One region of the Arthrobacter sp. 2YAF22_2 genome, then DNA from elsewhere that is predicted to be linked to it. Evidence: predicted binding sites of a transcription regulator. Region 1 holds the regulator's gene; the other holds the start of a gene.

The links. Region 1 encodes HspR, which represses chaperone genes until heat shock. Its sites were predicted from a motif close to AAGTTGAGTCNNNNNGACTCAACTT; they were not measured.
Region 2: clpB (ATP-dependent chaperone ClpB) is a predicted target of HspR. The motif match lies at 911-935, and genes of this name have one in related genera.

What each region holds. Positions count from the first base shown of each region.
Region 1 covers NZ_JBFRFD010000043.1:161-8,791, forward strand. Annotated here, with positions in the region: gene AB4Y86_RS03375 (DnaJ C-terminal domain-containing protein) at 1-914, shown strand, start outside; gene AB4Y86_RS03380 (heat shock protein transcriptional repressor HspR) at 925-1,350, shown strand; gene betT (choline BCCT transporter BetT) at 1,507-3,774, shown strand; gene AB4Y86_RS03390 (hypothetical protein) at 4,067-4,465, shown strand; gene AB4Y86_RS03395 (APC family permease) at 4,521-6,029, opposite strand; gene AB4Y86_RS03400 (aldehyde dehydrogenase family protein) at 6,230-7,639, opposite strand; gene AB4Y86_RS03405 (helix-turn-helix domain-containing protein) at 7,794-8,631, opposite strand, start outside.
Region 2 covers NZ_JBFRFD010000035.1:4,265-6,693, forward strand. Annotated here, with positions in the region: gene AB4Y86_RS02925 (carboxymuconolactone decarboxylase family protein) at 1-213, opposite strand, end outside; gene clpB (ATP-dependent chaperone ClpB) at 968-2,429, shown strand, end outside.

The DNA of each region.
Region 1 (8,631 bases):
ATGCTGATATCAAGAAGGCGTACCGGAAGTTGGCGCGGAAGCACCACCCGGATACCAACGCGGGGGACACTGCCTCGGAGAAGAAGTTCAAGGACATCTCCGAGGCCTACTCCGTACTCTCAGACGCCGATGAGCGCCAGCAGTACGACGCCATCCGGGCGATGGGCGGCGGGGCGCGCTTTGCGCCCGGCGGCGCAGGCGGAGCCGGTGGCGGCGCGGGCTTTGAGGATCTCTTCGGCGGCCTCTTCACCGGCGGCGGCGGCCGGCACTCCGGCGGCTACAGCACCTCCGGCGGCATCCCGCCCGAGTTCGCCGACCTCTTTGGCGGCGGCGGCTTTGGCGGCGGACAGTCCTTCCAGCGCGCACCCCAGAAGGGCGCCGACCGCACCGCCTCAACCAGTATTTCGTTCGCCGGATCCATCCGGGGAACCACCATCGGGCTGCGTGAGCCGGACGGCGAAGTCATCGACGTGCGCATCCCGGCCGGCATCAAAGACGGCCAAAAAGTCCGGGTCCGCGGCAAGGGCCAGTACGGTCCGGCCGGCAACGGCGACCTTATGGTCACGGTCGGCGTGAAGCCGCACGATTTCTACACCCGCGACGGCGACAACCTGCGCATCCACGTCCCGGTCACCTTCGCGGAGGCCGCCCTGGGCGCCGACATCGAGGTCCCGACGATCGACGGCGAGAAGGTCAAAGTCCGGGTTCCCGCCGGTACACCCACCGGCCGGACCCTCCGCGTCAAGGGGCGCGGCGTCAAGCACACCAAGGCCACCGGAGACCTGCTGGTAACCATCGACGTCGCCGTGCCGAAGAAGCTGAACAAGGACGCTGAAGAGGCCGTGAAGGCCTTCGCTGCGGCGACCGCCGGCGAGGATGTCCGCGACGGCCTGGCAGCCAAGGCCCGGCTCTAGGAGTCCTGCCGTGGACATCGAGTTCGACCAGCCGATTTTCGTTATCTCCGTCGCCGCGGAACTGGCGGACATGCACCCGCAGACGCTGCGCCAGTATGACCGGCTCGGCATCGTCTCGCCCAGCCGCGCGCCCGGCAAGTCCCGGCGCTACTCGCAACGGGACGTTACGAGGCTCCGCGAGGTGCAGCGGCTCTCCCAGGAGGGCGTCTCGCTGGAGGGCATCAAAAGGATTCTGCAGCTGGAAAACCAGGTTGCCGCGCTGCAGAACCGGGTGGCCGAGCTGACCGAGGAAGTCGGCCGGCGCCGGCGGCCGTTGGACTCCCGCATCTTCGCCGCCGGGGCGGCCGGCGACGTCGTCACGCTGGCCCGCGGCCAGCGGCCCCGGGCCCGGTCGCAGGCCCTCGTGGTGTGGCGCCCCGGCGCGTTGGACAAGTAGGCCGCAGGCCGGATTAGAGGCACTGGACTAGCATGAATGTGCAGGCCGTGCGCCACCGCGTGCCCCCTGTGCACGGCCGCCTTTCCTTCCGGATCGGGGCCGCCGACGTCCCCACACACYGACGCCGGCACCAACGGCCAACCGGAGGAGGACAATATGGCTGAAGAAGGAAGCGCCCGCCGTCCCGGGGACGGGCCCCCGAAAACGGTGATCCAACGGACGCTGCTCGGCGGCACGGATCGACGGAGCAACGTCCCCGACTTCGAGAACCGCCCGCCGATCTCCAGCCAGGAGCTCAGCCGGGGTCCCGCTGAACTGATCGAAGACCTCAGGCCCAAGGTTAACTGGCGCGTCTTCATCATCGCTTCGAGCATCATCATTGCCTTCTCCGTCTGGGCCATGGTGATGCCCGCCGGTGCTGCCGCGACCATGAAGACCGTGGTGGCGTGGATCGCCCAGAACGTCGGCTGGTTCTACGTGCTGACCATTACCGTGGTGATCGTGTTCGTGCTTTGGGTCGCCTTTTCCAAGGAAGGCTCAGTCCGGCTCGGCCCGGACCACTCCCGCCCGCAATACAAGCTCTTCACCTGGGTAGCCATGCTCTTCGCCGCCGGCGTGGGCATCGACATGCTCTTCTTCTCCGTCACCGGGCCCATCAGCCAGTACATCAGCCCGCCGTCGGGTCCGGGCCAGAGCCCGGCGTCGGCGCAGGATGCCGTGGTCTGGACCATGTTCCACTACGGAATCGCCGGCTGGGCCATGTATGCGCTGCTCGGCATGGCCATGGGCTATTTCGCCTACCGCTGGGGTATGCCGCTGTCCATCCGTGCGGCCCTGTATCCGCTGCTGGGCAAACGCGTCCGCGGCGGGATCGGCGACACCATCGATATCCTCACCCTGGTGGGTACGGTCTTTGGCGTGGCCACGTCCATGGGCATCGGCGTGGTGCTGCTGAATGTCGGATTCGCCCTGCTTTTCGGCCTGCAGCAGGGTCTGGGCCTGCAGATCGCACTGGTGATTGTCGCCGTCGTCATGACCATCGCGGCGTGCACCTCCGGAGTCGACAAGGGGATCCGCTGGATCTCCGAACTGAACATCTGGAGCGCGGCCGCCATGCTGCTGTACATCCTGGTCACCGGCCAGACCTCCTTCCTGCTTAACTCCCTCGTGGAGAACATTGGCCGGTTCATCTTCACCCTCCCCGACCGCACCCTGCAGACTTTCGCGTACGAAGCAGGCGGCTCGCAGTGGATGGCGAGCTGGACGCTGTTCTTCTGGGCGTTCTGGATGGCGTGGGGCCCGTTCGTGGGCCTGTTCCTGGCGCGCATCTCGCGTGGCCGTACCTTGCGCGAGTTCGTCATCGCCGCGATCACCGCCCCGGTGCTGTGCGACTTCCTGATCGTGAGCATCTTCGGCAACAGCGCCATGCATGAGGTCCTCAGCGGCAATACGGAGTTCGCGCAACTCGCCATCGCCAGCCCCGAACAAGGCTGGTACGCGCTCCTGGAGATGTTCCCCGGCGCCGGCTTCCTGATCGGCCTGGGCACCCTTTCCGGCCTGCTGTTCTACCTCACGAGCGCGAACTCGGGCGCCATGGTGATGTCCAACTTTTCCTCCTCGATCCCGGACCCGTCCCAGGACGGCGCCAAGTGGCTGCGCATTTTCTGGGCGGTGCTGACCGCGCTGCTGACCATTGCCATGCTGGTGGCCGGCGGGGTGACCACCATGGAGTACGCCACGCTCATCTTCGCGCTGCCGGTAACCATCATCGCCTTCCTGGTGATGGCCTCCTTCTCCAAAGCGCTGCGGATGGAGCGGGCCGAACGCGAAGGACACGTCGTGCGCCGGCAGGCGACTGCCGCGCACGGCGGCCTCGTGCCCGAACGCAGCTGGCGGCAGCGGCTGGCGGGAATGCGCTCCTATCCATCTAAGAAGCAGGTGGCCCAGTTCATGGAGCGGGTGGCCCAGCCGGCCCTGGCCGACGTGCTCAGGGAGTTCACCAAGCAGGGCTACCAGGCGACGCTCGACAGCATTCCGAACGTAGAGACCGGAATCTCCAGCCACCGGCTGGTGGTCATCATCCCGGAGCACCGGAACTTCGAATATGAGGTTCAGGCCCTGGAAGCTCCGGTGCCCATGTTCGGCGGCCGGATGTCCCGCGAAACGGACGTCTACTACCGGGTGGAGGTGTTCACCCAGACCGGCTCCGAAGGTTACGACCTGATGGGGGTGACCCACCAGCAGATCATCGACGACGTCCTTGACCGCTATGAGGCGCACCTGGGCTTCCTGACCTACTCGAGCCAGCACGACTATGCCTCAGTGCTCACGCCGCCGCCCGCACCCGCCACCGGCTCCATCGCTAGGGTGGAGCCGGCGCAGGACGGGGGCCATGACAGTCCTGACACCGAGGTGAAGGACTGACCGGTCCGGCCGCCTGGTTCGGCCGACGGCTAGTGCCAGCTGCGGAGTGCTTCGAATCGAGGAACTGAGTACACCGTTCAGCTGCCCACGTAGCGGCAAGCCGGAAAGTCGAGTACCTGCCTCGCGGGACCTCGCGGTCGGCCAGACTGTTCAATTGAGGTGGCCAGGCACCCGAGCTGGCAATTCGAACAGTGGCAGATGCCGGGGGGCACCGCATGTTGAATCACCGAACCTTCGATCCTTCAGCGCCGGGTGCCTCGGTGCCCGGACCCGCACTGATCGCGGGCAGGCCATGAATTCCGGGCTTAGTTCCTTGGCCCTCCTGGCTGGATCACTGCCAGGCCTGGTCCTGCTGTCCCTGGGCCAGACAGTTGTGGTGGTATGCGTCTGCTTCGACATGATTCGCGCGCTCTCGGTGCCGCGGTCCCACCGCCGCTACGTGGCAACCACGGTCTTTACGACCCTGGTTTGGCCTTCCATCGTCATCAGCGGAGTCTCGGCCCTGATATATGCCGCCAGCGGGACGTGGCTGAACGTCGCGGGCGGAGTCTTCGTGATGGTCATGATGATTTTCCGCTGGCGCCACGGCGGCGATGAGGACAACTGGTGGAAGGGCAAGGGCAAGAAACTGGCCACCTGGTTCCGAAACCAGACCGCCTCCCGGACAGTGACCGCACCCGCCGCAGCCTAGTCGTTGAACAGCTCGGCCGCGCGACGGGCCAACCCGGTGGGACCGAATACCGAGGTCAAGGACTGACGAAGGTGTCGGGGGCGCCGCCAAAGCCGATGCCCCGGTAGATGTCCGGACGCTTCTTCTTCAACCGAAGTCCCCACAACAGCCCGGCAATTCCGGGCACCACCACCAGAGCCGGCAGGATCCAGGAAAGCGGCGAGAAGCCGTCCGAGCCGATCAGGACGTTGAAATTGACGACGATCAGCACGAACACCGTGCCCAGCGTCAGTGCAGCCAGGGCAGGCGCGATGACCCTGGTCCACAGGGAATACCCGGCAGCGTGCTTACGAAAGTAGCCGATGGCCGCCACCGAGATGAGGACCAGGAGCAGCACCAGGCCGAAGGCCGCCGTGTTGGTCAGCCACGTGAAGAAAGTCAGGACGGGGTACATCTCGCCCAACTCGGAGCCGATACCGGCAACGGCAAACACGGCCAGCATGGCCAGGGCCAGGAGGGACTGGGTCAGCGAGCCGGCCACCGGGGCGTGCCGGGTGTTGACGCGGGCAAAGCCGCGCGGCAGCACACTTTCACGACCCAGCGAGAACACGTACCGGGCCACCGCGTTGTGGAACGCGATCAGGGCGGCCAGCAAGCTCGTGATGAACAGGAGCTGCGCAATGTCGGAGACGATCGCGGCGCCGTGGCTGGAGAGGAAGACGAACGCCAGGTCAGGGCCGAACTCCCGGGACATCGCCACAATCTGGCTCGGGCCCGTGCCGACGGTCATGGCCCAGCCGGAGAAGGCGTAGAAGAGTGCGATGATGCCGACGGCAATGTACGTTGCCCGGGCGATGGACCGGGTGGGATCCTTGGCCTCCTCGCTGTAGATCGCGGCGGACTCAAAGCCCATGAACGCCGCCATGCTAAACGCCAGTGCGGCCCCAACGCCGGCCGTGAACAAGTTCGACGGCGCCAGTCCGGCACCGCTGGCGCCTTCCGGACTGACGGCAAACGAGACAATGTCGAACACAATGACCGCCAAGAATTCAAGCCCCACAAGGACGCCGATAATCTTGGCCGACAGGTCGACCTTGTTGATGCCCAGCCAGCCGACAATGGCGAAGCCCACGAGCGCGGTCAGCCACCATGGGACGTTCAGCCCAAGCTTGGCATTGACAAAGGAGGCCGATGCAAAGCCGAAGAGACCGTAGATTCCGATCTGCATTGCGTTGTAGGAAATGAGCGCCACCCATGCTGCGCCCACCCCCGCGGCACGGCTGAGCCCCTGGGCAATGTAGGCGTAAAACGCCCCGGCGTTGCGGATGTGTGAACTCATGGCCGCGTAACCGACGGCAAAGAGCGCCAGGCAGACCCCGAGCACGATGAACGAGAGCGGAATGCCAACGTTTCCGGTGACCGCGAAGTTGCTGGGAATGCCGCCTGCCACCACAGTCAACGGGGCGGACGCGGCAATGATCATGAAGACCAGGGCGGGCACGCCGAGCGTGCGCTTGCTCAGGCCCTCGGTGGCATCGCTGCCGGCTATGGTGCCGGTAGCCGGAAGGGTTTGTTCGCGTGACATTAAAACCTCCATTGGGAGAATAACGATACGTTGAGTGTGTCAGTTGTCACAGGCCCTGGCTTGTTATTCGCGGCACCGGCATTGACTACCAGCGCACAGGATTCCACAGGGCCTACGCCGGCAAGGTCGTCCTACATGCAGACGGAGCCGAAGCCACACATGTGGCAACGGCCCCCGTCTTACTCGCTCCGCCGGAGCCCTTAGCCGTTGATGACCTGCGGCACGCCAAGGGCTTTAAGGCCTTCGACGCCGAATTCGAGTCCGTAGCCGGATTGCTTGGCCCCGCCGAACGGGATGCGGGGGTCTACGGCGCCGTGCTTGTTGATCCAGACGGTGCCGGCCTGGATGCGGGCGGCTACTTCGCGGGCGGCATCCGGGTCGGAGGACCAGACGGAGGCGCCGAGTCCGACGTCGACCGCGTTCGCCATGGCAACAGCCTCATCCACGGTGCTGTAGCGGATGATCGGCAGGGCGGGGCCGAACTGCTCTTCGGCGACGAGCGGGTTCTCGTTGGCGATGTCAGCCACGAGAGTGGTGGGGTAGAAGTTGCCGGGTTGCTCGTCGTTCGGGTTGCCCCCAAGCAGCACCCGGGCGCCGGATTCCCTGGCGGCCTCCACGAGCCGCGCGACGATGTCGTACTGCTGCCGGTTCTGCAGCGGGCCCAGAACGTTGGCCTCGTCCAGGCCGTTGCCCATGGGCATCGCGGCGGCGACGGCGGTGAGTTCCGCGCAGACAGCCTCGTACGTGGAGTCGTGGACGTAGAGGCGCTTCAGTGCGGCGCAGGTCTGCCCGGTGTTGATGAATGCGCCCCAGAATAGGCCCTCGGCGATGGCCTTGGGATCCGCGTCCGGAAGCACGATCCCGGCGTCGTTGCCGCCAAGCTCCAGGGTGAGACGCTTGACCGTATCGGCGGAGGATTTGATGATGGCCTTGCCTGTGGCAGTGGAGCCAGTGAACATGACCTTGCCGACGGCCGGGTGTTCGGCCAGGCGTGCGCCGACGTCGCGGCCGCCCGAGACCACGGACAGGAGGCCGTCGGGCAGTTCTTCGTTGATGATCGCAGCCAGTGCCAGCACCGACAGCGGCGTGTATTCGGACGGCTTGACCACGACGGCGTTGCCCATGCGCAGCGCGGGGGCGATCTGCCAGACGGTGATCATCATGGGCCAGTTCCACGGACCGATCGCGCCCACGACGCCGATGGGCCGGTAGTGCAGTTCGGCGCGGGTCTCGCCGTCGTCCACCACGGTTTCCGGTTCCAGGGCAGTGGTGGCTGCGACGCGCAGCCAGGCGGCGCAGGCGCCGACCTCGAAGCGGGCGTTCGGCCCGTTGAGGGGCTTGCCCTGTTCCCGGGAGAGCAGGCGGGCGAGTTCCTCGGCGGAGCGTTCGACGGCGTCAGCGGCCCTGAGGAGCACGGCGGACCGGGCCTCGTGGCCCAGGGCGGCCCACGCCGGCTGGGCGGCCGTGGCGGCGGCGATGGCGTGCTCCAGGTCCTGGACGGTGTGGACAGGAGCCTGCCCGACCGCTTCGCCGGTGGCGGGGTCCGGGATGGTCCGGGTCGCACCGGACGTCGGGGTGATCGAGGTGAGAAGGGCGTCGTAGGTTTCCATGGGTTGTACTCCACATCGAGTAGTTCAGCGGACGCGGCCGGTACGGCCTGAGAGCGTTGCATCAAGCGTGCTCCGGCGAGGCGCCGAGGGTCTTGTCTATCCGCGAAGAGGTGTTGTGTGCGAGCGAACGGAAGCCGGCGGCATTGCCCAGGGCTCAGGACCGGGGCATGCCACGCCGCCAGTCGCTGGGGGATTCGCCGAAGGCGTCCCGGAAGGTACGGCTGAAGTGGGCGGCATCCAGGAAGCTCCAGCGTGCGGCCACGGCCCCCACCGGCAGGCCGGCCAGCAGCGGATCCCGCAGCTCGCGGCGTGCCCCTTCCAGCCGCCGGGTCCGGATCCAGCTCGCCACGGTGGTTCCCGATTCATGGAAGACGTTGTGCAGGTGCCTTGTGGAGATGAAGTGGGCAGCCGCGATCGACGCGGGCGAGAGCAACGGATCGGCCAGATTGGCTTCGATGAATTCGCGGACGGAGGCCGCCAGGAGGACCTGCGGCCTCATCCGGTCCGGGGCCATGTCCAGTTCTGAATGCAGCATCGTGGAGACGAGATCGAGGGCGTTCGTGGCGAGGCGGGAGCCGCTGGGGCCGCTCAGCGCATCCAGGTTCTCCGCCAGGCGGGAGATGAACGGGCCGACGATCCCGGCGAGGCTTCCGTCCGCCGCCATCCGCACCGCCGAAAGCTGCGCGATGCAGTCCGCCGGCAGGGACAGCGCATCCCAGGGGAACATCACCACCATGAGCCGGGCGTTCCCCTCAAAGGCGAGCGTGTAGGGGCGGCTGGTGTCGTAGATGGAGAGGTCGCCGGGGCGCAGCAGGGCCTCGCGGTTGCCCTGGACGAGGAGTCCGGTGCCCTGCAGTTGGAGATTGAGCTTGAAGTAGCGCTGGTTGGACTGGGCAATCAGCGCCGGCGTGCGGTGGACTTCATGGCCCGTGGAGGACACTTCGACGATCGCCATGCGGTCCAGCCTGCGGGCGCGCATCCGGCCGCGGAAG
Region 2 (2,429 bases), on a different contig from region 1:
ATCGCCCACGTGCAGATCCAGGCAGAAAGCGCAGCCGTTGATCTGCGAGATGCGCACGTTCAGCAGTTCAATCAGCGTCTGATCCAGCCCCGCCTCGGTCGCGGCTTCCTTGGCTTTCAGGCCCAAACCGTTGAGCGCGCGCCACGCCGCGGGGTGCTCTTTGTCCAGGAAAACGCTGCGGGTGCCGTGCTCTGGGGCCGAAGTCTCATTCATGCGTCCCAGATTACCGAGGTCCGGCGACATCCGCGGACTCGAAATATGACAAATCTGTCAAATATGTGACAGTCTTGTTTTGCAGCGATACTTCGATCCGGCGGCCGGTTCCTTGGGGGACCCGACCGCCGGATCGCGTCTTTATCGTGGACATGCCCATTTTTGGCGCGCTCACCCCGGACATGTCCAGTGTTGCCCGGCCGCCCGTCGGGACATGCCCAGTCCAGGGTGCCGGTGTTGGACATGTGGGGACTATGTCCGTTGGTCGCGGGCAGAGGAGCGCAGGTCCATTTCTCTGCGCCGGACACCTCTGGCGCCGCCGCACCAGCTGATGGACATATTCGGACTTGTCCGGCGGCTGAGGTCGCGGGAGCGCATGCCCACTTTTCGGCCCGGAACAGACCAAGGTGCATGCGCAGTCCTACGTGTCGGGAATGGGCATATGGGGGCTATGTCCGGTTCCTGGACACAGGGGAGAGCATGTCCACCGCGGCGCGGGGCCAAGGAGGAGCATCTGCCTTGGGCGGAGCGAAGGGGGAGCATGTCCATTGGGCGGCACGAGGGAGGTGCATGTCCTTGGGCTGGCGGCGCACCCCGCGCCCCGCCACGACACCCACGACCCTGACCCCCCACACCCACCGGCCCTAGACAGCAGTTTCGCCGTGGGCAAACATGGAACTAAAGGGGCCCGCATCCAAAGTTGAGCGGTCTAGACTCAACCCTGACGACAGTTTTACCCCAGAAGGAGCTCTCTTTGGACACCAAGTTCACCACCAAGAGCCAGGAGGCTCTTTCGGCTGCAGCCATGAACGCCTCGACGGCAGGCAATCCGCAGCTGGAGCCGGCCCACCTGCTCAAGGCACTGATGGACCAGCGCGAGGGGGTCGCCGTCGCACTTCTGCGCGCCACCGGCAGCGACCCGGATGCCGTCAGCGTCCAGGCGAGTTCCGCGATCAAGGCGTTGCCGTCCAGCTCGGGCAGCTCGGTGCAGCAGGCCCAGCTTTCGCGCACGGCCATGCAGGCCATCAAGAACGCGCAGAACGAGGCAGAGCGCCTTGGAGACTCCTTTGTCTCCACCGAACATCTGCTGCTGGGCCTCGCGTCCGGAAACGACGAGGTCGGCCGGCTGATGCGCGAGGCGGGCGCCTCGCACGAGGCCCTGCTCGCCGCCCTGCCCGGGGTCCGCGGTGACCGCAAGGTGGACAACGCCGACCCAGAAAACACTTTCCAGTCGCTGGAGAAGTACGGCACCGACCTGACCGCGATTGCCCGCTCCGGCAAGCTGGACCCGGTGATCGGCCGCGACGCCGAGATCCGCCGCATCATCCAGGTCCTGAGCCGTCGCACCAAGAACAACCCCGTGATCATCGGGGAACCTGGCGTCGGCAAGACCGCCGTCGTCGAAGGGCTGGCCCAGCGGATCGTCGCCGGCGACGTGCCAGAGAGCCTCCGCGGCAAGACCCTGATCGCCTTGGACTTGGCCTCGATGGTGGCCGGCGCCAAGTACCGCGGCGAGTTCGAGGAGCGGCTCAAAGCGGTGCTGGAGGAGATCAAGAGTTCCGAGGGCCAGATCGTCACCTTCATCGACGAGCTCCACACCGTGGTGGGCGCCGGTGCGTCCGGGGACAGCTCGATGGACGCCGGTAACATGCTCAAGCCCATGCTGGCCCGCGGCGAGCTCCGGCTGATCGGTGCCACCACGCTGGATGAGTACCGCGAAAACATCGAAAAGGACCCGGCTCTGGAACGCCGGTTCCAGCAGGTCTACGTCGGCGAGCCGAGCGTGGACGACACCATCGGCATCCTGCGTGGACTCAAGGAACGCTACGAGGCGCACCACAAGGTCTCCATCTCCGACTCCGCCCTGGTGGCCGCCGCGACCTTGTCCAACCGGTATATTTCCGGCCGGCAGCTTCCGGACAAGGCGATCGACCTCGTGGACGAGGCCGCGTCCCGGCTGCGGATGGAAATCGACTCCGCCCCGGAGGAAATCGACCAGTTGCGCCGTCAGGTGGACCGGCTGACCATGGAGGAACTGGCCCTGACCGGCGAGACCGACGCCGCTTCGGTGGAACGCCTCGCTGCCCTGCGTGCGGACATGGCGGACAAGAAGGAGGAGCTCGCGGCCCTGAATGCCCGCTGGGAGGCGGAGAAGGCCGGCCTGAACCGGGTCGGTGATCTGAGGGCCAAGCTTGACGAACTCCGCTCCACGGCGG